DNA from 3 places in the Pseudarthrobacter cremeus genome. Region 3 is predicted to be linked to each of the others. Evidence: riboswitches for the same ligand, from Rfam matches in the RefSeq annotation. Region 3 holds a riboswitch; each other region holds the start of a gene.

Region 1 (7,615 bases), on a different contig from region 3:
CCACGCCGTCCCGTTCGCCGTGCGGTTCATGGGAAAGGTGGTGGCCGCCAGCATCGACGTCATGTACCTGGCCGCGGTCCGCGGACCGCGGGTGATCAGCGCCGTCGTCGCCGTCCAGCTCCGCAGCCACCAGGACCTCATGGTCACTGCCACAGGGCACGTCATTTCGCTGATCCCCGGTTCCCTGGTGGTGGAAGTGGACCGTTCCACCTCCACCCTGTACCTCCATGCGCTCAACATCAGCACCCCTGAAGGTGTGGAGAAACTGCGCCAGGAAGTGCGGAGCATCGAGGCAGGCCTGATCCGCATCATGGGCACGCCGGCAGAACTCGAAACGATCCGGCAGGAGGCCGCAGCATGATGCAGACCGTCCTGGCTGTCACCGCAGTCATTCTTTCGCTGGCGGCCGCAGGAGCCATCATCAGGATTGCCCGCGGGCCATCGCTGCTGGACCGGGTGCTGGCCTCGGACGTCCTGCTGGCCATCCTGGGCGCGGCGTTGTGCGTCGACATGGCCGTCAACCGGCACCTGAACAACCTGATGCTGCTGGTGGCGCTGTCGATCGTCGGCTTCGTCGGCTCGGCCACGGTGGCGCGTTTCGTGGCCGGCCGGCGGGAGCAGCCCAATGAATCCTGAAGCCATTCCGGTGGACATCATCATCGACACCGTATCCGCCGTGTTCATGGTGGTGGGTGCCCTGATGTCCCTTGCCGCCGCCGTCGGCCTGCTCCGCTTCCCGGACCTGCTCAGCCGCATGCACGCGGCCACGAAGCCGCAGGTCCTGGGCCTTTTCCTGCTGCTGGCGTCCATCGGCCTGCAGATGCGCACCTTGTGGGTGTGGCCGGTGCTGCTGGTGGCGTGGATCTTCCAGCTCCTGACGGTGCCGGTGTCCGCGCACATGGTTGGCCGCGCCGGGTACCGCACCAAGCACCTGCACCGTGAGCTGCTCAGCTCCGATGAGCTGGAAGCCGTGGTTCAGAAGGCGGCACAGACCGCCCGGGACGAAGCGTCCGACGCCGGCCGTCCGGACTGATTAAGGGCGGCCGGCCTTCCCGCCCGTGCCGGACAGACCGGCCGTTCCGCCGGCGCGGGACAGCCCCCGGCCTTCCCGCCGGTGCCGGACAGCCTGCTAGACGATGTCCTGGGACTTGGCGAAGCGGGTGATGGCGCGCTGGGTGCCGCGGTTGGCGAGCACCTGGATGACGGTGCTGACCGAGGCCGAGATGAGCGCGAAGGTCAGGGCTGACCGCAGTGTGGTGGGAGTGTCCTCGTGCTTGCCGGTGGGCGGCTTGCGCCCCGTGGACTTCTCCCACACGGCGTTGACTACCTTGGTGCCGAGGAAGCCGGCGCCGAGGCTGACCCCGGTGCCAAGCAGCTTGATGAAAAGGTTCATTCGTGTGACTCCTAGCGGGCGAAAAACGGACTGACCTTAGCCTAACCGCATGGACGCCAGGATCTCCCGCAGCGCTTCCACCACAAGGTCGTGGTCCTCCTGCTGGGGCAGGCCCGAAACCGTCACCGTGGCCACAGCGCCGACGCCGGTGACATAGACAGGGAAGCAGCCGCCGTGGGCCGCGTACATGGACTCGTCATACCAGCCCTGGTCCTCGATCCGGCCGCCCCGCAGCCGGGCGCGCAACCCCACCTGCAGCGAGGGGATCTCATACCGTGCCGCAGTGCGCTGCTTGGCCCGCACCCAGTGCTCGTTGTCCGGCGTGGCGCCTTCCAGCGCCACGTGGAACAGGACCTGGTCCGCCCTGGAAATGTCGATGGCGATGGGCAGCTTGCGGCTCTTGCCAAGCTCCACCAGCAGCAGCCCCAGGTTCAGCGCATCATCCTTGGTGAAACGCGGAAACTGCAACTCGCTGACCTCGGCGTCGATCCGGGCTGTCAGGGCTTCGAGGGCGGCGCGGGGCTGGTCCTCGCCCGAGTCGGGATCGAAGGCTGTAACGGGGGACGATTCGGAGGTCATGGCCCACAATCTACCCCGCCGGCGGTGTAAACTGGACCACGCCCAACAGGGCAGATTTATTTACGACAGGGGAGCGCCGCCGTCGGACATCACTGGCATTGCCAGGGAACCGTAGGTGGGCGCTGAGAGTGCGGACAGCCGCAGACCCTCGAACCTGATCCGGTTAGTACCGGCGCAAGGGAGTCGAGTTCTCGAAGTGTCCGGCAGCGGCGGCAGCGCCGCTTGCCGGGTGCACTTTCCCCTCCTGTTCCTCAGGAGGACCAATGACAACTGCAGCATTCAACAAGACAACCAATACCTGGCGCGTCGTAGACATTGTGGTGGCCGCGCTTATCGCGATCGCCGGCGGCGTGATTTTCTGGGCGTGGTCACAGGGCGCCGGCATCGTTTCCGCACCGATGAACGCCGTCTACCCCCCGCTGACCGGCCTGCTGGCCGGCGGCTGGATGATCCCCGCGGTGCTGGGCATGCTCATCATCCGCAAGCCAGGCGCAGCCCTCTTCTGCGAAACCGTCGCCGCCACCGGTGAGCTCATTATGGGCTCGCAGTACGGTGCCACGGTGCTGATTTCCGGGGTTCTTCAGGGCCTGGGCGCCGAGCTGGTGTTCTTCCTGCTCGTGTACGGCAAGTTCAGGTTCGGCTCCTTCCTGCGCCAGAAGTACAACCTCATCGCGGCCTTGCTGGCCGGTGCAGGTGCCGGACTGTTCTGCGGCCTGAACGACTCCTTCCTCCCCTGGGGCTGGAACATCGCCTACGAACCCGGTGACAAGCTCGCCTACATCGTGTTCTGCACCATTTCCGGCGCAGTGATTGCCGGCGCCCTGTCCTGGATCGCAACCCGCGGCCTGGCCCGGACCGGTGTGCTGAGCTCCTTCGCGTCGCGGAAGGCAGCTTCGGAGCCTGCCTTCAGCTGATGACCGCTTCCGACGCCGGCACCGCGGAGGTCCGCCCGGCCGCGGTGTCCGCGCGCGGCTGGGGCTGGCGGCACGCCGGCCGCTCCGCCCCCGCCGTCCAGGGGCTCGACCTGGAGATCGGTCCAGGCGAGCGGGTGCTCCTGCTGGGCCCCTCCGGCGCGGGCAAATCCACGCTGCTGCACGCCCTCGCCGGGGTGCTGGGGGACGAGGGTGACGACGCCGACGAGACCGGTTCGCTGCTGATCGACGGCGTTGTTCCCCGCGGCCAGCGCGGCCGTTCCGGGTTGATGCAGCAGGACCCGGAAACGCAGGTGGTCCTTTCCCGGCTCGGTGACGACGTCGCCTTCGGCGCCGAGAACCTGGCCGTTCCGCGGGACGAGATCTGGCGGCGGGTCCACGAGGCGCTCGACGACGTCGGGCTGCGTAGTGCCGCGGGTGAAGCCGGTGCCGCCGGCACGCGGGGTTCCGCCGGGCTCCCGCTGGACCACCCGACGTCGGCCCTGTCCGGCGGGCAGAAGCAGCGGCTGGCTCTGGCGGGCATCCTCGCGATGCGGCCCGGGCTGATCCTGCTCGACGAACCGACGGCCAACCTCGACCCTGACGGCGTGTTTGAGGTCCGCGACGCCGTGGGCCGCTGCCTGGACAAAACCGGTGCAACGCTGGTGGTGGTGGAACACCGGGTGTCCGTCTGGAAAGACCTGGTGGACCGGATCGTGGTCCTGCAGCCCGGCTCGGCCAACGGTTCGGCGGTCCTGCTGGACGGCCCCCCGGACCAGGTGCTGGCAGCGGCGCGGGACATGCTGATCGCGGCAGGAGTCTGGGTGCCGGGGTATGTTCCGGCAACCCGAAGCCGCACCTCCGCCGGTTCCGGCGACCTCCTGCTGGCCGCCGAAAACCTGGCTGTCTCCCGCGGGCGTCCGCTCCGCCGTGGCTTCAGAACCATCCCCCCGGTGGCGGTCCAGGCCGGGGTGGCGGCACAGGTCCGGGAAGGCAAGGCATTGACGGTGACGGGCCCCAACGGCGCCGGAAAGTCCACTTTCGCCCTGACGCTCGCCGGACTGCTTGAACCGGTGCACGGTAAGGTGTCCGCCGCGGTCGACCTGAGCGCGGGGGCAGGAATTGATCCCTTCAAGTGGAAAGCCAACCAACTGATTTCACGCATCGGAACGGTCTTCCAGGAGCCCGAGCACCAGTTCGTCACCGGCCGGGTGCTGGACGAGCTGATGTTCGGTCCCCGCCACCTGGGCCACGGGGAGGAACGGGTGGATGACCTGCTCGAACGGCTCCGCCTGACGCACCTGGTGGACGCCAATCCGTACACGCTCTCGGGCGGCGAAAAACGGCGGCTCTCGGTGGCCACGGTCCTGGCGGCCCACCCGAAGGTGCTGGTGCTTGACGAACCGACGTTCGGCCAGGATGCCAACACCTGGGCGGAACTCGCGTCTTTCCTGTCTGAACTGCTCGATGCCGGAACCGCGGTGGTCTCGGTGACCCACGACCAGGAGTTCAGTGCGGTCCTGGGCGGCACCGGACTGCACCTTGGCCCGGCGTCGCTGGGCGAGGCGCGCCTGGAAGCCGGTGCCCCGTGAGGGCGGCACTGAACCTGGGCGGAAACCACGCCCTCCTCACCCGGGCAAACCCGCTGGCAAAATTCGCGGCCGTCTTCCTGGTCACCCTGGTGCTGGCCCTCTCCATTGACTGGGTGTCTGCCACTACGGCGCTGCTGGCAGAGTTCGCGCTTTTTCCCCTGGCCGGCCTGACGCTCGGGCTCCTGTGGCAGCGGGCCTGGCCGCTCATCCTCGCGGCGGCCCTGGGCGGCTGGAGCACCGCGATCGTGGCGGCGGACAGCGGAACTGTACTGCTCGACGTCGGGATCTGGTCCATCAGCGAAGGGTCACTGCAGCTGGGGCTTGGCTTTGTGCTCCGCGGGCTGGCGATCGCACTGCCCGCCATCCTGCTGATGAGCTGCACGGACCCCACCGATCTCGCCGATGCCCTGGCCCAGAAGGCCAGGCTGCCGCACCGTTTTGTGCTTGGCACCCTGGCCGCGATGCGGCTTGTGGGGCTGATGGCTGAGGAATGGCAGACCATCGGCATGGCGCGCCGTGCCCGTGGAGTGGGCTCGCACGGAAGTCCCCTCCATCGGCTGCGCGCTACGCTGGGCCAGAGTTTCGGCCTGCTGGTCCAGGCCATCCGGCGTGCCTCCAGGCTGGCCGTCACCATGGAAGCCCGGGGTTTTGGCAGCGGGCAAAGAACATGGGCACGGGAGTCCACGTACTCCCTTTTGGATGTCTGGGTTTTGCTGGGCGGGGTCCTGATCGCGGCGGCGGCTGTTGTTTCAGCCGCCGGCCTGGGAACCTGGAACTTCGTCTGGCGCTGAACTGCACGGGTAGTCATAATCGAAGCCGCGTGACACAAATTGGGTCAGGGCCACGTCACCGCCCGGGGTCAACGGGTCGCGTGAGCAGTTGGCCTCCGCCCCTGATGCCGAGAGTGCGCCCGCGAGCCAGGTGGGCAGGTCATAAAGGTTGCTGGAGTCTGTTACCGGCCCCACGATCTGCCGCCACTGATAGCTCGAGGAGTAGATGCCGACGTCGGCCTGGATGCTGTGGAAGAAGGCCGTCATGCCTTCCAGGACGGCGCGGTTGGAGTTCCTGTCGGTTGACCAGCTGTTGCCGATTTCCACATCGAGCCACCACAAGTACTCATCCGGGCCTGTGATGCCACGGATGTAGGCGTCATCAAAGGCCTTGGCGTAGCCGTACATGTAAGCGCAGGCTGCACCCACGTCCTGGTCCTTGCACGTACCGTACGGGTTGGGAACTGAACTGCCCACCGGGTAGTCGTTGCTGACGGGCCACCATGAACCGGCGTGGCCGGGGTTGGCGGTGTTGACGTACAGCGCAACTGAAGGCTGGCTGGTCAGGTTCACGCTAATGGCCTGCGCCCAGCGGAGCTGTTCCGGGAGGCAGGGGTTGGTGCTGTTTGCCAGGCCGTTGTTCACACCCACGATCCCGAACGCCGGATCGGCCGGCAGCGTCTTCCTGCACTGCGGCCAGGAAATATCGTTGCCCAGGACCCGGCCGGTTGAATCGTCGGGTGGCGGTGCGGCGCTGGCCGCAGGAGCCACGGCCAGGCCCAGTACGGCCAAGAGCAGGCTCAGCGCTGCAAGCATGGCCACGCGGCAGGTTCCGGCTGGCTGCTCGTCCAACGCGGGCTGGTGCAACGCTGGCTCGTCCACCGCGGGCTGGGGCAACGCGGGCTCGTGCATCGCGGACCTCCACTGTCGCCGGCGACGCCGTGGCCGCACGTGAGGCGGGGTGCCCGTGAAGCCGGTATTTTCAGTCTCCCCCGCGGCGCAGGCGGGGTCAAGGAAAAGCGCCGGACATGGCGGATATCGCATGAAACGGATAATCTGTGAGGATTCTCGCTGAAATGCTCCAAATTTGGCCGGCAATAACTCACTTGTGATATTTTCGGTGTATGACTCAGGAAGCCGCCGAACACATTGCCGCCACCCTCAGGGACACCCGCACTGAGAAGGGCTGGACCCAGGGACAGCTCGCGGCCGCGCTGGGAACCAGCCAGAGCGCTATCGCCCGGATGGAGCAGGGAAAGCAAAATCTCAGCCTCAAAATGATCCAGCGGCTCGAAACCATCTTTGGCCGCAGCATCGTCAACGTCGGCAGGCCGCAGATGACGCACCTGCGGATCGAAGGCGGCCGGACGCTGTCCGGCGCGGTGGACGTCAACAGCAGCAAGAATGCGGGTGTGGCGCTCCTGTGCGCCAGCCTGATCAACCGTGGCACCACCGTGCTGCGCCGCCTCGCCCGGATCGAGGAGGTCAACCGGATCGTCGAAGTGCTGACCAGCATCGGCGTCGAATGCACCTGGCTTAATGACACCGACCTCCAGCTGCGCCGGCCCGCCGAACTCAACCTGGGCGCCATGGACGTTGAGGCCGCCCGCCGCACCCGCAGCGTGCTCATGCTCCTCGGTCCGCTGCTGGATGAAGCGAGTCAATACCGGCTCCCGTATGCCGGCGGCTGCGACCTTGGCACCCGCTCCGTGGAGCCGCACATGCAGGCGTTGCGCCAGTTCGGGCTGTCGGTTGAAGCCACTGCCGGGTTCTACACCGTGCAGGCTCCGAAACCTGACACGCAGGACCGCTCGTTCGTCCTGTCCGAACGCGGCGACACTGTCACGGAGAACGCCATCATGGCTGCGGCCCACCGCGAAGGTACTACGGTCATCCGCAATGCCAGCCCCAACTACATGGTGCAGGACCTGTGCTTTTACCTCCAGATGCTGGGTGTGACGATCGACGGCGTGGGCACCACCACGCTGAAGATCACCGGGCAGCGGCACGTCGACGTCGACATCGAGTATTTCCCGTCCGAGGATCCCATTGAAGCGATGAGCCTTATTACCGCCGGCATCGTCACCAACTCCGAGGTGACCATCCGGCGCGTACCCATCGAGTTCATGGAGATCGAGCTGGCCACGCTGGAGCAGATGGGCCAGCAGCTGGAGGTTTCCGGGGAATACATGGCCCGCAACGGCCGTACCCGGCTGGTGGATGTGACCACCAAACCCTCCGAGCTGCGGGCGCCGGAAGACAAGATCCACCCCATGCCGTTCCCCGGCCTGAATATCGACAACCTTCCGTTCTTCGCGGTCATCGCGGCGAACGCGCATGGCCAGACCATGATCCACGACTGGGTCTATG
Region 2 (7,615 bases), on a different contig from region 3:
GGTCAATGTTGAAGCCATACTTCAATGTATGCCCCCAGATACCGCGCGGTCATATTACCGCACAGTAAAGTGGAGATAACTGCAAGCGAAAGTAGGACAACTGTGGTCCACGAAGCACGGGCTGACCGGGCGTCCGGCGGCGAACCTGCCGTACCTCCGCGCACCGGACAACGATCGGCCCGGCTTCCCCGGGATGAGCGCCGCGCGCAGCTGCTCGCCGCGGCCCAGGAGGTCTTTGTAGCCAACGGCTACCACGGCGCCGCCATGGACGAGATCGCCGAGACGGCCCATGTCAGCAAACCTGTGCTTTACCAGCACTTCCCTTCCAAACGCGAGCTGTACATTGCCCTGCTGGACAGCCATCTCGCATCCCTGACGGATCTGATGCTTGGCGCGCTGAACTCCACCACAGACAACGACGAACGCGTCCAGGCCGTGATGCGGGCGTATTACCGCTTTATCGCCAGCGACGACCAGGCCCACCGGCTGGTCTTTGAATCAGACCTCATCAACGATCCCGACGTCAGCTCCAGGCTCGAAACGTTCAACAAGACTTTCGCTGATGCCGTGGCCCGGGTCATCGCCGAGGACACCAAGCTCCCGCACCTGGAAGCCCAGCTGCTGGGCCGCGGACTGGCCGGAATGGCCCAGGTCAGCGCCCGCTACTGGCTGGAAACAGACGGTGATCTTGACCTGGATGTGGCCAGCGACCTCATTTACCGTTTAGCTTGGCGCGGAATCTCGCGCTTTCCCAAAGAGACCTAGACTACAAATAAGAGACACTAATAAATTTTTGATTGGCTGGGAGGCCCTGCATTGGAAATTAAGATCGGCGTACAGAATATTGGCCGCGAAATCATCCTGGAATCCAACCAGGACGCCGACGCCATTGCCAAAATTGTCGAGGAGGCAATTACGAAGGGCAGCGAGCTTCGCCTGAAGGATGACAAGGGCCGCGTCATCATCGTTCCCGGCAATGCCCTGGGCTACGTGGAAATCGGTGCCGAAGAGTCCCGCCGCGTCGGTTTCGGCCAGTTCTGACCGCGGGCACCCATGCTTTCACTCACCATAGTTGTCCTCGTGAGCGCGGCTGCAGGCTTTGTGGTCTGGGCCAATGACAAACGCCATACCAGGTACGGCATGGGGTTGCCCGCAGGAATTGCCGTTGCCGTGGGCGCGTTCAGCTGGATCATTTTCATGGCCGCAGGTTTTGGCTACCTGCCCGGCCTGACATGGATCCCCTGGATTCTGCCCATGGTCCTGGGGACCGCAGCAGCCATCGGAGCTGTCATCTACCTTGGCCGCACGCGCACCCGCCAGGACACCATGCGGCTGACGCAGGCTCTCAAGCTGTAGCTGGAACCGGCTGTAAAGCAGGCTGCACTTCTTCGGAATCAATGCTCCGGAATCAGTGCTCCGGCTGGTGCCCCGCCTCGGTGCACAGGCAGAGCCGGTTTCCTTGGGCATCCGTGACCACCACCCAATCAGGTGCGTGGTCACGGTTCATTAAGGCTCCGGCTGCCGCCGCCTTGTCCAGGACCGGCGCGGATTCGGCGAGGCTCCAGTGGACATCCACATGGAGCCTGTTGCTGTTGGGCGTGGGCGTTTCCTGGAACCACACACTGGGCCCACGGCCGTACGGGTCCACGAGGTCCCCGCCGGGCCCCTTCCTGTACCCCAGCGCCACGCGCCACACTTCGGCGATCTCGCCGGGGTCCGCGGTGTCGATGCCTATCTCCACCGTGCGGAACAGCCCCGGCTGCGCCTCTGCCCCTAGCTCTTCGGCCACGGAACTCGTTGCCTGCGCAGCAGCCGCATCCCGCTCGGTGACCTGGCCCCCGGCGTCGTGGGACGTCAAGCGGATAAACACCCGGTTGTACCGCCAGTCCAGGTCGGGATGGTGGTTCTGTTCTTCCGCGGAACGTCCGACGGCGGCAATCAGCTCGAGTGCGGCGGCCGACGTCGGCGCCTTGTAGACAGTCACCAGCCCGCCCAGCCGGTACCGCCAGTCCGGCAGTGCAGCCAGGACAGCGTCGATCCGTTCACGGGTGAGTATGTCTTCCTTGCCGGCCACGGCGGACTCCTCGGCTAGTACTCCAGAGCCCGGCCCGGCGGACGGCACCAGGGGCCGGCCTAGAGGAACTCTGCCCGGCCTTCCATGGCCGATGATGCCAAGGCGTGCTCACGGCGCGGTATCCTGCCGGCCGCTTTCGCCAGCCTACCGGCGATAACGGCGTGTTTGAAGGCTTCGCCCATCAGGGCCGGGTTCTGGGCGCGCGTTACCGCAGTGGCCAGCAGCACGGCATCGCAGCCCAGTTCCATGGCCAGCGCGGCGTCCGACGCCGTCCCGATGCCGGCGTCAAGGACCACCGGAACCGAGGCACGCGAGACGATCAGTTCGATGTTGTGCGGGTTAAGGATGCCCAGGCCGGTGCCGATAGGGGCGCCCAGCGGCATCACGGCGGTGGCACCCAGGTTTTCCAGGCGCAGTGCAAGGACGGGGTCATCGTTGGTATAGGCGAACACCTTGAAGCCACGGTTCACGAGCTGTTCAGTGGCATCCACCAGCTCGACGGCATCCGGCAGCAGGGTCTGTTCGTCCGCGATGACTTCCAGCTTTAGCCAGTCGGTCTCCAGCGCTTCGCGTGCCAGTTCTGCCGTCATCACCGCGTCGCGGGCGGTGAAACAGCCCGCAGTGTTGGGCAGGATCCGGATGCCGTGGTCCACCAGGAGCTGGAACAACGACCCCGATTCGGCGGGCGAATAGCGGCGCATCGCCACGGTGGTCAGCTCGGTCCCGGACGCCAGCAGGGCTGCGCCCAGCCCGTCCAGGCTGGGGGCTCCGCCCGTGCCCATGATGAGGCGGGAGCCGAGCTCGACGCCGTCGATGATCAGGGGGTCGCCATGCACTGGCTGTTCTGTTCCCTGTGTTGGGATGGTGCCGGTTTCTGTCATGGTGTCAGCCTCCTTGGACTGCGGTGACCAGTTCGACGTCGTCACCTTCGGCGAGCGCTGTGACGTACCACTGGCTGCGGGGTACTACTTCGGAGTTGTGCGCGACGGCGACGCCGAGTTTCTTCCCGTCAGTCGCCTGGCCATTGGCGGCGAGCGGCCGGCCGGTGATCTGGCTGACCAGGGTGGAAATTGAGGCGTCGTCGGCTACGGCATGCTGCGAACCGTTGAGGGTGATGATCATGCTGGTTCCTTTTGGTGGTCGATCGCGTCCGGCACGTCGTGGCCGGGGGTCTCCGGGCGTGAAAACCTTGATGGGCTCATGGCGGCCCAGCGCCGGTCCTCCCGGCCGTCCATGAGCTCACGGCAGATGACGGCCGCCGCCGGAGCCAGGAGCACGCCGTGGCGGAAGAAGCCGGTGGCAATAATCAGCCCAGGAATCTCGGGTACGCGGCCAAGGAGCGGTGCGTTGTCCGGGGTGGCGGGCCGCGCCCTGGCCGTGCATTCCAGGAGTTCCAGCTCCGAGACCGCAGGGACCAGGACCTGGGCGTCACGCAGCAGCTGGTAGACGCCGCCCGCTGAGACGGCGGTGTCCGCTGTGAGGGACTCCTCCGAAGCGGACACGGTATCTTCCCGCTGGGTGGCCCCGATCACCACTGAGCCGTCCTGCCGCGGAACGATGTAGACCGGCACGCCCCGGACCAGCCCTCGGACGGTGGAAGTGACCAGCGGGCGGAGGTGCCGGGGTACAGCCAGCCGCAGGATGTCGCCGTAGACAGGCCGGAGGGGAAGGTGCAGTCCCGCCGGCAAGCCGCCCAGGGTCGGCGCCTGCAACCCGTTGGCCACAATGGTTTCCGTGGCCTGGACTGTTCGGCCATGTCCCAGGCCCACGCCTGCGACGCGGCCGTTCTCCCAGAGAAGGGACCCGGCGCGCTCATCGACGGCGAATCCTCCGGTGGCCCCGTCAACTGCGGTTACGGCGCCGGGCCCATGGGTGGCAAGCAGCTCCCGCAGGGACACCACCAGTTTCCGCGGATCCACCTGGTGGTCAGCGGCAATTTCCAGGGCACAGGAAATGGCGGGGCTCAAGAGGCCCTCCTTGAGCCTTGCGCCGCGGACGGTGAGCGGTTCAACCTGCAGGCCGTGGGCCTGCTGCACCGCGCGCAGGTCCATCAGGGCCCGCCGGTCCGCAGCGTCCGCCCCGACAGCAAGGGTGGGAGTCGTCAGGTAGCCGGTATCCGCTGCTCCTGCGCGGGCAAGGTCCGCTGCAAAAGCAGGCCAGAGTCCTGAGGATTCGAGCATCAGCTCCAGGAGGTCTTCCTCCTGGTAGTGGAGTTCACTCACCGCGGCCAGCATGCCGGCAGCCGCCCAGCTGGCGCCCTGCCCCGGGGCGTCGTCAATCAGGGCAACGGAACGTCCCGAGCGCCGCGCCTCCCAGGCAATGCAGTGGCCGATGACTCCGCCGCCGATCACGGCCACGTCAGCCCGAAGTGTCTTCTCAGCGTGAAGCATCAAGGGGTTCCTTCCCTACGCCGGTATTAGCCGGATCAGGTCAAGCGGTCGGCTGTGACGCCCTCTCAGCCCGGCAGCTTTATGACGGCTGCAACGGGCTCCCGCAGTACCCGCCCAGTTTAGGGGAATTAGGCTGGCTTCCATGAACGTGACTTCCACACCCTCTTCAGGTCCCTCCGCCGTTCCTTCCACGGCGGGCTCCACACCGGATTCCGGCAGCGGACTCCCCCGCAGCGCCCGGCTGTACCTTTGCACCGATGCACGCCGGGACCGGGGGGACTTCGGCGAGTTCGTGGAAGCGGCATTTGCCGGCGGCGTAGACATCATCCAGCTCCGCGACAAGGAGATCGAGGCCGCCGAGGAACTGGAGCTGCTGGCGGTGCTTCGGGCGGCGGCCGAGCGGCACGGGCGCCTCTGGGCAGTCAATGACCGCGCGGACATCGCCCTTCTGTCCGGCGCGCCGGTCTTCCACATCGGACAGCAGGACCTGCCGGTGGCATCCGCCCGCTCGCTGCTTGGCGGAAACGGAGTGATCGGGCTTTCGACACATACCCCGGAACAGGTGGAAGGCGCCATTCGGCTGTCGTCGGCACTGGCAGCGCCCGACGGCGGCCTGGACTATTTCTGCGTCGGGCCGGTCTGGGCAACACCCACCAAACCCGGCCGGGCCGCCGTCGGGCTGGAGCTGGTGGAGTATGCAGCCGAGGCCGTGCGGGCGGCCGGCGGGGACCAGGAAACCGTTCCCTGGTTCGCGATCGGTGGAATCGACCTGGGCAACGTCGAAGAGGTGGTGGCGGCCGGGGCGCGCAGGATTGTGGTGGTGCGTGCCATCACAGAGGCCACGGACCCGGCGGCTGCGGCCGCGGCACTCCTGGCTGCTCTGGACGCGGGTGCCGCCTGACACCGCGTTGCCTGACAATCCCCCGCGCGGCGGGTCAACGCGTGCACGATCTGAGGAAACCGGGCTAATCTGACTTTTGTGTCACATCATCGTTTGGCTCCCTATGTCCGCGAACACACCAACGCCCTTGAGGCGGCTCTAAGTGCGCTTCGGACTGAGCTGGAACTGCCGGGGCCCTACCCGGAGGAGGCCGTCCGGGATGCCGAGGACGCCGTCGCCTCCCACGAACTGCCCGAAGCCGACCTGACGCACATCGAGTTCCTCACCATCGATCCGGCGTCGTCCACCGACCTGGACCAGGCGCTGTTCATCGAGCGCGACGGCGGCGGGTACCGCGTGCTGTACGCCATCGCCGACGTCCCTTCCTTCGTCCGCCCCGGTGGCGGCCTGGACGCCGAAACGCGACGGCGGGGCCAGACGTTCTACGCCCCTGACGGCCGTATCCCGCTGCACCCGGAGGTCATCAGCGAAGGGGCCGGGAGCCTCCTGGCCGGCCAGCTCTGCTCGGCGTTTGTCTGGGAGTTTGAACTGGACGACGCCGCACAGGTATCTTCTGTGGCCGTCCGGCGGGCCAGGATGTCCAGCCGGGCCAAGCTCTCCTACAAGGGCGTCCAGGCCGAACTCGATGCCGGATCAAACAACCCGGTGCTGCAGCTCTTGAAGGAAGTGGGCCTGAAGCGCGTTGAGCTGGAGCGCCGGCGCGGCGGTGCGAGCCTGAACATGCCCGAACAGGAAATCGTCCAGTTGCCCGACGGCGGCTACCGGATTGCCGCGGCGCCCCAGCTTCCGGTGGAGGACTGGAATGCCCAGATTTCGCTGATGACCGGCATGGCGGCCGCCAAGCTGATGCTTGACGGGAAAGTGGGAATCCTGCGCACCATGCCGGCCCCGGACGAGAGGTCGCTGCGGCATTTCAGGATCCAGACCGAGGCCCTGGGCAAGCCGTGGGACGGGAAAACCAGCTACGGCGAATACCTCCGCAGCCTCGATCCGACCCACCCCCGGCAGCTTGCCATCCTGCACTCCGCCGGCATGCTGTTCCGTGGTGCGAGCTACACGGCGTTCGACGGAACTGTCCCGGACGACGCCATCCAGTCGGCCATCGGCGCCGCGTATGCCCACACCACTGCACCGCTGCGCAGGCTGATCGACCGCTTTGTCCTGGTGATCTGCGAGGCCCTGAGCAACGGCCGGCCGGTTCCGGACTGGGCCCGGGAGGCACTGCCCTCCCTGCCGGAGATCATGGCAGGATCTGATCAGCTGGCGGCGCGGATGGAGCGCATGGCCCTGGACACCGTGGAGGCTGCCCTGCTGGTCAACCACATCGGGCAGGACTTTGATGCGATTGTGATTTCGGGTTCCAAACCGCAGAAGGATATCGGGAACGGAAAGAGCAGCAACGGGAAGAACGGAAACGGGAAGAACGGCAATGGGCCTTCAGGGATCATCCAGATCGCCGAACCCGCCGTGACAGCCCGGTGCGCCGGTGACATGGAATCCGGCACCAAGGTCAGGGTCCGCCTGATCTCCTCGGACATCGCCGCCCGTGAGGTCCACTTCGAACTGCTGGCATAGCCTTCCGCGCCCGGTTTGAAGTGGCTGAAACCGGTATTCGGGGTCCTTACGGCTAGACTGAAGAAGTAGAAATGGATGCCCGGTCGTTGATTTCCTTGATTTTGAATTCAACAAGCCCGCCCCTACGCGATCTTGAGATGTACCAGTTGGTCACCAGTGCCAGCATTTAGATAGCCCGCGATCGGCTTCCACTGGATTTGCTTGCGCGCTTCGAGCGTGCTCCGGAACGGCTTCGGCCGGCCCGTTGAGCAGGCAGCGCCAATGCCCAAATGAATAAGGAAACTCCCCTGTGAGTGAATTGCATACCCACCAACTGCTGACTGACGACTCCGGCATCGAGACCCTCGAACCGGAAGAGACCATCATCTCGGACGAGAAGCCGCACGAGATCGAGGAGAAATCCTTCGCGGACTACAACGTCCGCGCCGACATCGTGGAATCCCTGGCTGACGCCGGGATCACCCACCCCTTCCCCATCCAGGCCATGACCCTGCCGGTGGCACTGTCAGGCCATGACATCATCGGCCAGGCCAAGACCGGCACCGGCAAGACCCTCGGCTTCGGCATCCCCGCACTGCAGCGCGTGGTGGGACCGGACGACGCCGGCTTTGACAAGCTCGCCGTCCCGGGCGCCCCCCAGGCCCTGGTCATCGTCCCCACCCGCGAGCTGGCAGT
Region 3 (7,615 bases):
GTTTTCGAAGAGAAGTGCGGTGTGGAAGAGGCCGGCCTCGCCCCTGCCGGGCAGATGCAGCGCCGGAGCGGCGGCAAGGTGGACCAGGGGGCGCTGGAGCCGGCCAAGGTAGACGCCGCCATCCTGCTCGGCAACGACCTCCAGGCCAAGTGCGCGCTGGTAGTAGTCGGTCATCAGCTTCATGTCGCCCACCTTGAGCATCACAGTACCCATGGTGAGGTCGGCAGGAAGGAGATCCTGGCTGGTCGCTTCTGCAGTCATGAAAAACTCCCCTATCCCGTGGTCTTCGGGGTCGAAGGCCTCTATGTTCCTAATTTACTTGAAGCTTCAATTTAATTCAAGTGATTCCGCGCGTGTCTACCGGCCGCTCTGACCCGGATCCCCGCTGCAGCGGCACCGTCCGGTGTTCAAGGAAAGCGATGACGGCGAGGACCCTGCGATGGTCATGGCCGGTGGCGCCCAGTTCCAGTTTGGCCAGGATGCTGCTCACATGGGTCTCCACTGTCCGTTCCGTCAGCCAGAGCCGGTCCGCTATGCCGGCGTTTGTCCGCCCTTCGGCCATGAGGGCCAGGACGTCGGCTTCCCGCGGAGTGAGCCGTTCCAGCCTGGAATCCAACCGCTTCGCACCCAGGAGCCGTGCGACGACCTCTGAATCCAGCGCTGATCCGCCGGCACGGATGCGCTCGAGCGTGTCCAGGAAATCGTTGATGTCCAGGACCCTGTCCTTGAGCAGGTAACCGAACCTGCCCCGGGAGACCAGGTTCAGCGAATGCCTGGTCTCTACATGCTGGGAAAGCATGAGGATTCCCATCAGTGGAAACTCGTCCCTCAGGGCTGAAGCTGCACGCGCCCCGTCGTCAGTGAGATCCGGAGGCATGCGCAGATCCAGGATGGTGAGGTCCGGCAGCGTGTCGCGGACTGCAGTGATGGCTTGCGGGGCTGTCGAGGCGGTGCGCACAATGTCGTGGCCGGCATCTGCCAAAAGCCGCGCAAGGCCTTCGCGGAACAGGACGGAATCTTCCCCGATCACTATCCGCACGGGAGCACCGCCTCCACCAGGGTGCCCTGACCGGCCGGGCTGACCACGGTGAGTGCGCCGCCGACGGCGCTGACCCGGTCCGCAAGTCCGGCAAGCCCGCCGCCATGATGGGCTATGGCGCCTCCTCCTCCATCGTCGCTGATCCGGATACTGACGCAGTCGCTGGTCCTCGCCAGGCGCAGGGCGATGCTGGCGCCGTCTGCGTGCTTGACGGCGTTTGCGAGCGCCTCGCTTGCGACAAAGTAGGCCGTGGAGGTGACGGCATCTGAAAGCTCGGGAAGACCATGGCCCGTCGCCGCGCCCGGCGGCAGCTCGAGGACGATCGGAACCGGAAGGAGGCTTGTGAGATGGGTCAGCGCTGCCTCCAGTCCGTCGTCCAGGCTCCCTGGCCTGATGCCGTGGGCCAGCTGCCGTAATTCCGCAACGGCAGTGCCAAGTTCGCTGACCGCCTCTTCCAGGGCAGTCATCACGCCGGCATCTCCTGGCCCCAGATGCCGCTGAAGAAGCCGCAGCGACATACCGATTGCCACCAGCCTCTGCTGGGCGCCGTCGTGAAGGTCCCGCTCAAGCCGGCGCCGCTCTACATAATTGGACCTCACAAGGCGTTCCCGGCTGGCCTCAACCTCGCGCAGCGCGGATGCCAACTGGAGCCTGAGCCGGGCCAGCTCCGCCGGATGCGCGATGACAGCGAGCACGTCTGCTCCCGGTGCACGTTGGCCTGCTCCCGGCGCCACCATGCCAATAGCCTCGCCGCCCAGTTCAATCCGCGCGTGTCCGGCTGAAGATTGCAGGGCCATCCCCTCTGCGTCGAGATACAAAGCTTCACCTGGCAGCCTGTATCCAATGCGCAGGCCGGGATCCCGGACGGCGCGGCGCAGCACAGACTCAAGGTCTTCAGGTTGCGAGGTACCGTCGTGGATCCTCTGGAGGAGTCCGTTGATGGCTTCAAGAGCACGCTCCCTTGCGGGAAAAAGCCATTGGCCGAGCCTGCGTTCGACGACGCCACGCACGGGCAGAAGCAGCAGCACTGCGCCGGCGGTGGCCACCGCCACGACCAGGGTCCTGGCGTTCCCTTCGCTGTTCCCCGCAAGGGAAGCCGCCGCGAGGACCACGGCCGCCACGGCAACCGCCATGAAGACGTGGCTCGTGGACCGGATCAGGGCGCGGTTGGCGTCATAAAGGGTGCGCCGCAGGATTGGCGCTGCGATGGCGGCGGGCAGCGCTGCGTAGAGGAAGGCAATCCCGGTGATGACGATTGCTTCGTTACCCAGCAGGAGATAGCCGAACCAGCCGAGGAGGAGGGTTGCCGGCACCGCTGCTGAAGCAAGGGTCAGAAAACGCAACTGCTCGCGTTCGGGATCGTTCGCTTTTCTGTACCGGCGCAGCGGGGAGATGGCGCTGGCAATGAGTGCAGCCAGGAAAAGGGGAAGCAGGGCAGCGGCAGCCATTCCGGCGGCTTCGGACTGCGGAAAAGCGGGCTCCGTTAGCGGATATGCCCGCTCCGGAGGGTCCGGAGCGTACGCCGCCAGCACATTAAACGCCACAACTATAGCCGGTAGAACCCACGCCAGCACCCTGTCGAACCGGTCCTGAAGCCTGCCGTCCGGGAACACCAGCAGGATCCACGCCCAGGGCAAAAAGAACATCATCCACGCCCCCTCCGTCAGCGCCACGAGGTGGCCACTGACCGGCAAAGTGCTGCCGCTCCGGGCCGCCGCCGCGAGGTACGCGTCCATGCTTCCGACGGCAATGGCGCTGGCGCCGGCCAGGCAAAGGAATGCAGACACAGGGTTTGCCGGGCGTCGGCCCGCCACCAGGAGCCCAAGCAGCAGCGCAGGCACGCCAGCGCTCATGCGGATGAGGATTGCCGTCAGCTGTTGCGGGTCCGTGATGCGGGACAGTCCGGCGAGTCCCGCGACCAAGGCTGCGACGGTGACTGCCGCAATGGCAAACGAAGCGAGCCGGGGCCACAACACAGGCTCAGTGTATGCCCGTCCCATGACCACGGGCATCAGTGGTGGCACGGAGGAAAAGTCCCGCGCCAGCCGCGATCCGCACATGCCGGACGACGTTCACTCTGGGATGAAGCCGGGATGCCGATCGGGTGTCCCGGAACAACGAAAGGCAGGAATATGTCCACTGCAGCAGCCCGAATTGAGAGCAAAACAACTGGAAGGAAGGCCCGCGATCTGCGCCGCTTCTGGCGTCTCCTGATAGCCGTGCTCATTCCCCTTGGCCCCCTGGGCATCACCGTGGGACGGGCAGTGATGCCCTTCTGGACGGATATGGACGGCCGCCAGATCATCGAAAGCACCATCGCGCATCCGGAAACCTCGGCCGGCATCGCCTGGCTGGGGCTGGCGACCTATCCTGCGATGCTCGCCGGGGTCCTGGCCTTGGGATTTGTCGCGAGGCGCCATTCCCCCGTACTGGCAACCCTGGGAGCGGCCTTGAGCTTCCTGGCATTTGCCAACTGGAACGCCGCAGGAAACTCGGAAGCATCGATCCATGCCATGGCTGCAGTCGGTATCGGAACCGAGCAGATCGTGGGGGTCACGGACGTCCTGCTCGGGGCGCCCATAGCGGCGGTGACAGGTTTCGGCTGGCTGGTCGGGCACATCGCCGGCATGATCCTCGCGGGGATCGCCCTTGGCCGATCAGGACTGGTCCGCTGGTGGGTGGCCATCGCCCTCATCGTGTCGCAGCCATTTCATTTCATCGCCGCGGTAGTCATCCCGAACCGCTGGCTGGATGTCACCCTTGGCTGGGGACTGACGACGTTCGCATGCCTCATGGTGTCGCTGGCCATCCTACGCGTAGCAGACGATGACTGGGACCTGCCGCCGGTCTCCAGGGCCTAGCTGGCTGTGGTAGCTTCGTCTACGACCACACGGGGGCCCTGCATGGGCTGAGATCAGGCTGACGCTGCCTGCGACCGTTGAACCTGTCCGGGTAATGCCGGCGAAGGAAGTGAGTATCCCTTGAGCACCACCGAAACACAGCACAGCCCTGTCCACGCCGGGGCAATCAACAACACCGCGTCACTGAAATCCCATTCCTTGGCGTACCTTGAGGATCCGGACAATGGCATCCGGGTCCCCGTCACCGAGATTGCCTTGGACCCCTCGCCCAACGGCGAAGCCAACACCCCTTTGCAGGTGTACCGCACGGCGGGCCCCGGCAGTGATCCCGTCGTCGGCCTGGAGCCCTTCAGATCCTCCTGGATTGAGGGGCGGCATGACACGGAGCCCTATTCAGGCCGCAAGCGGAACCTGCTCGACGACGGCCGCTCGGCCGTCCGCCGGGGGGCCGCGTCCTCGGAGTGGAAAGGCACGCGGCCGGTTCCCCGCCGCGCCGTCGAAGGCAGGACGGTGACCCAGATGCACTATGCCAGGGCGGGCATCATCACTCCGGAGATGAGGTTTGTTGCACTGCGGGAGAACTGCGACGCGGAGCTTGTCCGGAGCGAGGTGGCAGCCGGACGTGCCATCATCCCCAGCAATATCAATCACCCGGAATCCGAGCCGATGATCATTGGCAAAGCTTTCCTGGTGAAAATCAATGCGAACATCGGCAACTCAGCGGTCACCAGTTCCATCGCCACCGAGGTGGACAAGCTGCAGTGGGCCACCCGGTGGGGCGCGGACACGGTGATGGATCTCTCCACCGGCGAGGACATCCACACAACCCGCGAGTGGATCATCCGCAACGCACCCGTGCCGATCGGTACCGTGCCCATCTACCAGGCCCTGGAGAAGGTCAACGGCGAAGCCAACGCACTGACCTGGGAAATCTTCCGGGACACGGTGATAGAGCAATGCGAACAGGGCGTGGACTATATGACCATCCATGCCGGCGTGCTGCTGCGCTATGTTCCCCTGACGGCCAACCGCGTCACCGGCATCGTGTCCCGCGGCGGCTCCATCATGGCCGGCTGGTGCCTGGCGCACCATCAGGAGAACTTCCTGTACACCCACTTCGACGAACTCTGCGAAATCTTTGCCAAGTACGACGTCGCATTCTCGTTGGGCGACGGCCTGCGTCCGGGAGCGACGGCGGACGCCAACGATGCCGCGCAGTTCGCCGAGCTGGATACCCTGGCCGAGCTCACCCAGCGGGCCTGGGAGTTCGATGTCCAGGTCATGGTGGAAGGTCCCGGGCACGTGCCCTTCCACCTGGTGCGGGAGAACGTGGAGCGGCAGCAGAAACTCTGCAAGGGCGCCCCGTTCTACACCCTCGGCCCCCTGGTCACCGATATCGCCCCGGGCTATGACCACATCACCTCCGCCATCGGCGCCACCGAGATCGCCCGCTACGGCACGGCCATGCTCTGCTATGTCACGCCGAAGGAACACCTGGGCCTGCCCAACAAGGACGATGTCAAGACCGGCGTGATCACCTACAAGATCGCCGCGCACGCCGCGGATCTTGCCAAGGGCCACCCCGGCGCCCATGAACGGGACGATGCCCTGTCCAAAGCCCGGTTCGAATTCCGTTGGCGCGACCAGTTCGCACTCTCCCTGGACCCGGTCACGGCGGAGGCGTTCCACGACGAAACCCTGCCCGCAGAGGCCGCAAAAACCGCGCATTTCTGCTCCATGTGCGGGCCGAAGTTCTGTTCGATGCGGATCAGCCAGGACATCCGGGACGAATACGGTTCAGCCGATTCCCAGGAAGCGATCGCGGCGGCCTACAGCGGCATGCGGGAAAAGAGTGCGGAGTTCATGGCCTCCGGCGGCAAGGTCTATCTGCCGGAACTGCAGGTACCGGCAACCGACGGTGAGGCCGCCTCAGGACGCCTGAACTGACGCTGACCTGCTGACATCGGCGATAAAGGACCGGATGGCGCGGTCCCCTTCCGCCGAATCCTGGGGCCGGTGCCCGCCCGCGGCGACGCGGTGCACGGCACCGGTTTCCCGGAGGTAGCCGGCGATTTCCTCGTAGAGCGGTTCCCAGCCGCCTGTCAGCACCATGGTGGGGACCCCTGGAACTATGTGCAATGGAGCTTCCCAGGCAGGTACCTGCAGCCGGAGCCGGCGGGCGGACCGTTTTTCCTCCACGGAGGAAGGCTCCTGCAGGTCCGCCGCAAACATCCTGCGTAGGAACTCACGCTGGAAGTCTTCATCGCCCAACTGGTGCCGGACGTCAAAAAGCGGCTGCATCAGGGCAACATGGGCTGAGGTGGCAGGCAGTTCAGCGGTCAGCGAGAGGCAGGCCGGCTCCACCAGCGTCAGGGAAAAGACGAGGTCCGGGCGTTGGACGGCCGCCATCATGGCGGCGATGGCGCCCTGGGCATGGGCGACAACGTGGCCGCCGGCCCCTCCGCGGCCGTCATCGGCCAGCGAACGCAGGATGATGGCGGTGTCCTCCGTGAAGGAAGACTCCATGGGCCCGGCGACGGGGTCGAAGCCGTGGCGCCGCAGGAACAGGGCATCGTAGGCCAGCGCCATTCCGTGCTGGCGCGGCCACGCGGCCGCCCCGAAAGGCCCGGCGCCGTGCACGAACACTACCCTCTGCTTGAACATGACCCAACCCTATTTGACGGTGCCGACATCCATCAGGAGGCGGCACCGAATCCCGTGCTGAGCCCCCACCAAAGGGACAGGATGCCGGGCTTTGGAGACCTGGCTACTTGCCGAGGAATTTGTCGAAACCCTTGGGCAGGTTCAGCTGCGAGGGGTCGAAGTCGCCGCCCTGCTGGCCGAACGCTGCGCCGGTGGGCAGGGCCTTGGCCGCCCCCGCCCGCCGCGCCTCTGCGTCCTTGAGTTCCTGGGCCGCCTTGGCCGGGTTGCCGGAACGGGCCTTCTTCTTGGGCGCGTTCTTGCCCCCCTTGCGGGCACCGCCGGGACCGGCCATGCCGGGCATTCCCGGCATCCCGGGCATGCCGCCGCCCTGCGCCATCTTCTTCATCATCTTCTGCGCCTGCGCGAAACGCTCCAGCAATCCGTTGACCTCGGACACGTGGACGCCGGAACCGCGGGCAATGCGCGCCCGGCGGGAGCCATTGATGATCTTCGGCGCGACCCGTTCGTGCGGCGTCATGGAACGGACGATGGCTTCGACACGGTCGATCTCGCGCTCATCAAACTGTTCCAGCTGCTGGCGGATGTTCTGCGCACCCGGCATCATCATGAGCATCTTCTTCATGGAGCCCATGTTGCGGATCTGCTGCATCTGGGAGAGGAAGTCGTCCAGGGTGAAGTCTTCCTGGTCGGCGAACTTCTTCGCCATCCGGGCAGCTTCATCCTTGTCCCAGTTCTTCTCCGCCTGCTCGATCAGGGTCAGGACGTCGCCCATGTCCAGGATGCGTGAAGCCATCCGGTCCGGGTGGAAGAGTTCGAAATCGTCAACACCTTCGCCGGTGGACGCGAACATGACGGGCTTCCCGGTGACCGACGCGACTGAGAGCGCGGCACCGCCGCGGGCGTCGCCGTCGAGCTTTGAAAGGACGACGCCGGTGAAGTTGACGCCCTCATCAAAGGCCATGGCCGTGTTGACGGCGTCCTGGCCGATCATGGCATCGATGACGAAGAGCACTTCGTTGGGAACGATGGCGCGGCGGATCTGGCGCGCCTG

What was found. A riboswitch is a leader RNA that binds a small molecule or an ion and turns the genes downstream of it on or off. The one in region 3 is predicted to bind thiamine pyrophosphate.
Region 1: another riboswitch for thiamine pyrophosphate. It lies ahead of ACS5PJ_RS04020 (ECF transporter S component); the one in region 3 lies ahead of thiC (phosphomethylpyrimidine synthase ThiC).
Region 2: another riboswitch for thiamine pyrophosphate. It lies ahead of thiO (glycine oxidase ThiO); the one in region 3 lies ahead of thiC (phosphomethylpyrimidine synthase ThiC).

What each region holds. Positions count from the first base shown of each region.
Region 1 is NZ_JBPZHC010000002.1:68,545-76,159, forward strand. Features, by position in the region: gene ACS5PJ_RS03995 (Na+/H+ antiporter subunit E) at 1-361, shown strand, start outside; gene ACS5PJ_RS04000 (MrpF/PhaF family protein) at 358-636, shown strand; gene mnhG (monovalent cation/H(+) antiporter subunit G) at 626-1,033, shown strand; gene ACS5PJ_RS04010 (DUF4235 domain-containing protein) at 1,130-1,393, opposite strand; gene ACS5PJ_RS04015 (heme-degrading domain-containing protein) at 1,430-1,972, opposite strand; TPP riboswitch at 2,030-2,171, shown strand; gene ACS5PJ_RS04020 (ECF transporter S component) at 2,236-2,886, shown strand; gene ACS5PJ_RS04025 (ABC transporter ATP-binding protein) at 2,886-4,475, shown strand; gene ACS5PJ_RS04030 (energy-coupling factor transporter transmembrane component T family protein) at 4,472-5,266, shown strand; gene ACS5PJ_RS04035 (glycoside hydrolase family 25 domain-containing protein) at 5,225-6,157, opposite strand; gene ACS5PJ_RS04040 (UDP-N-acetylglucosamine 1-carboxyvinyltransferase) at 6,370-7,615, shown strand, end outside.
Region 2 is NZ_JBPZHC010000004.1:122,477-130,091, forward strand. Features, by position in the region: gene moeB (molybdopterin-synthase adenylyltransferase MoeB) at 1-18, opposite strand, end outside; gene ACS5PJ_RS09075 (TetR/AcrR family transcriptional regulator) at 103-765, shown strand; gene ACS5PJ_RS09080 (DUF3107 domain-containing protein) at 817-1,041, shown strand; gene ACS5PJ_RS09085 (hypothetical protein) at 1,054-1,356, shown strand; gene ACS5PJ_RS09090 (4a-hydroxytetrahydrobiopterin dehydratase) at 1,409-2,074, opposite strand; gene ACS5PJ_RS09095 (thiazole synthase) at 2,134-2,955, opposite strand; gene thiS (sulfur carrier protein ThiS) at 2,960-3,196, opposite strand; gene thiO (glycine oxidase ThiO) at 3,193-4,464, opposite strand; TPP riboswitch at 4,459-4,579, opposite strand; gene thiE (thiamine phosphate synthase) at 4,607-5,365, shown strand; gene ACS5PJ_RS09115 (RNB domain-containing ribonuclease) at 5,444-6,940, shown strand; gene ACS5PJ_RS09120 (DEAD/DEAH box helicase) at 7,230-7,615, shown strand, end outside.
Region 3 is NZ_JBPZHC010000001.1:681,166-688,780, forward strand. Features, by position in the region: gene ACS5PJ_RS03055 (VOC family protein) at 1-261, opposite strand, end outside; gene ACS5PJ_RS03060 (response regulator transcription factor) at 338-1,039, opposite strand; gene ACS5PJ_RS03065 (sensor histidine kinase) at 1,030-3,015, opposite strand; gene ACS5PJ_RS03070 (hypothetical protein) at 3,172-3,900, shown strand; TPP riboswitch at 3,920-4,026, shown strand; gene thiC (phosphomethylpyrimidine synthase ThiC) at 4,021-5,847, shown strand; gene ACS5PJ_RS03080 (alpha/beta fold hydrolase) at 5,830-6,564, opposite strand; gene ffh (signal recognition particle protein) at 6,668-7,615, opposite strand, start outside.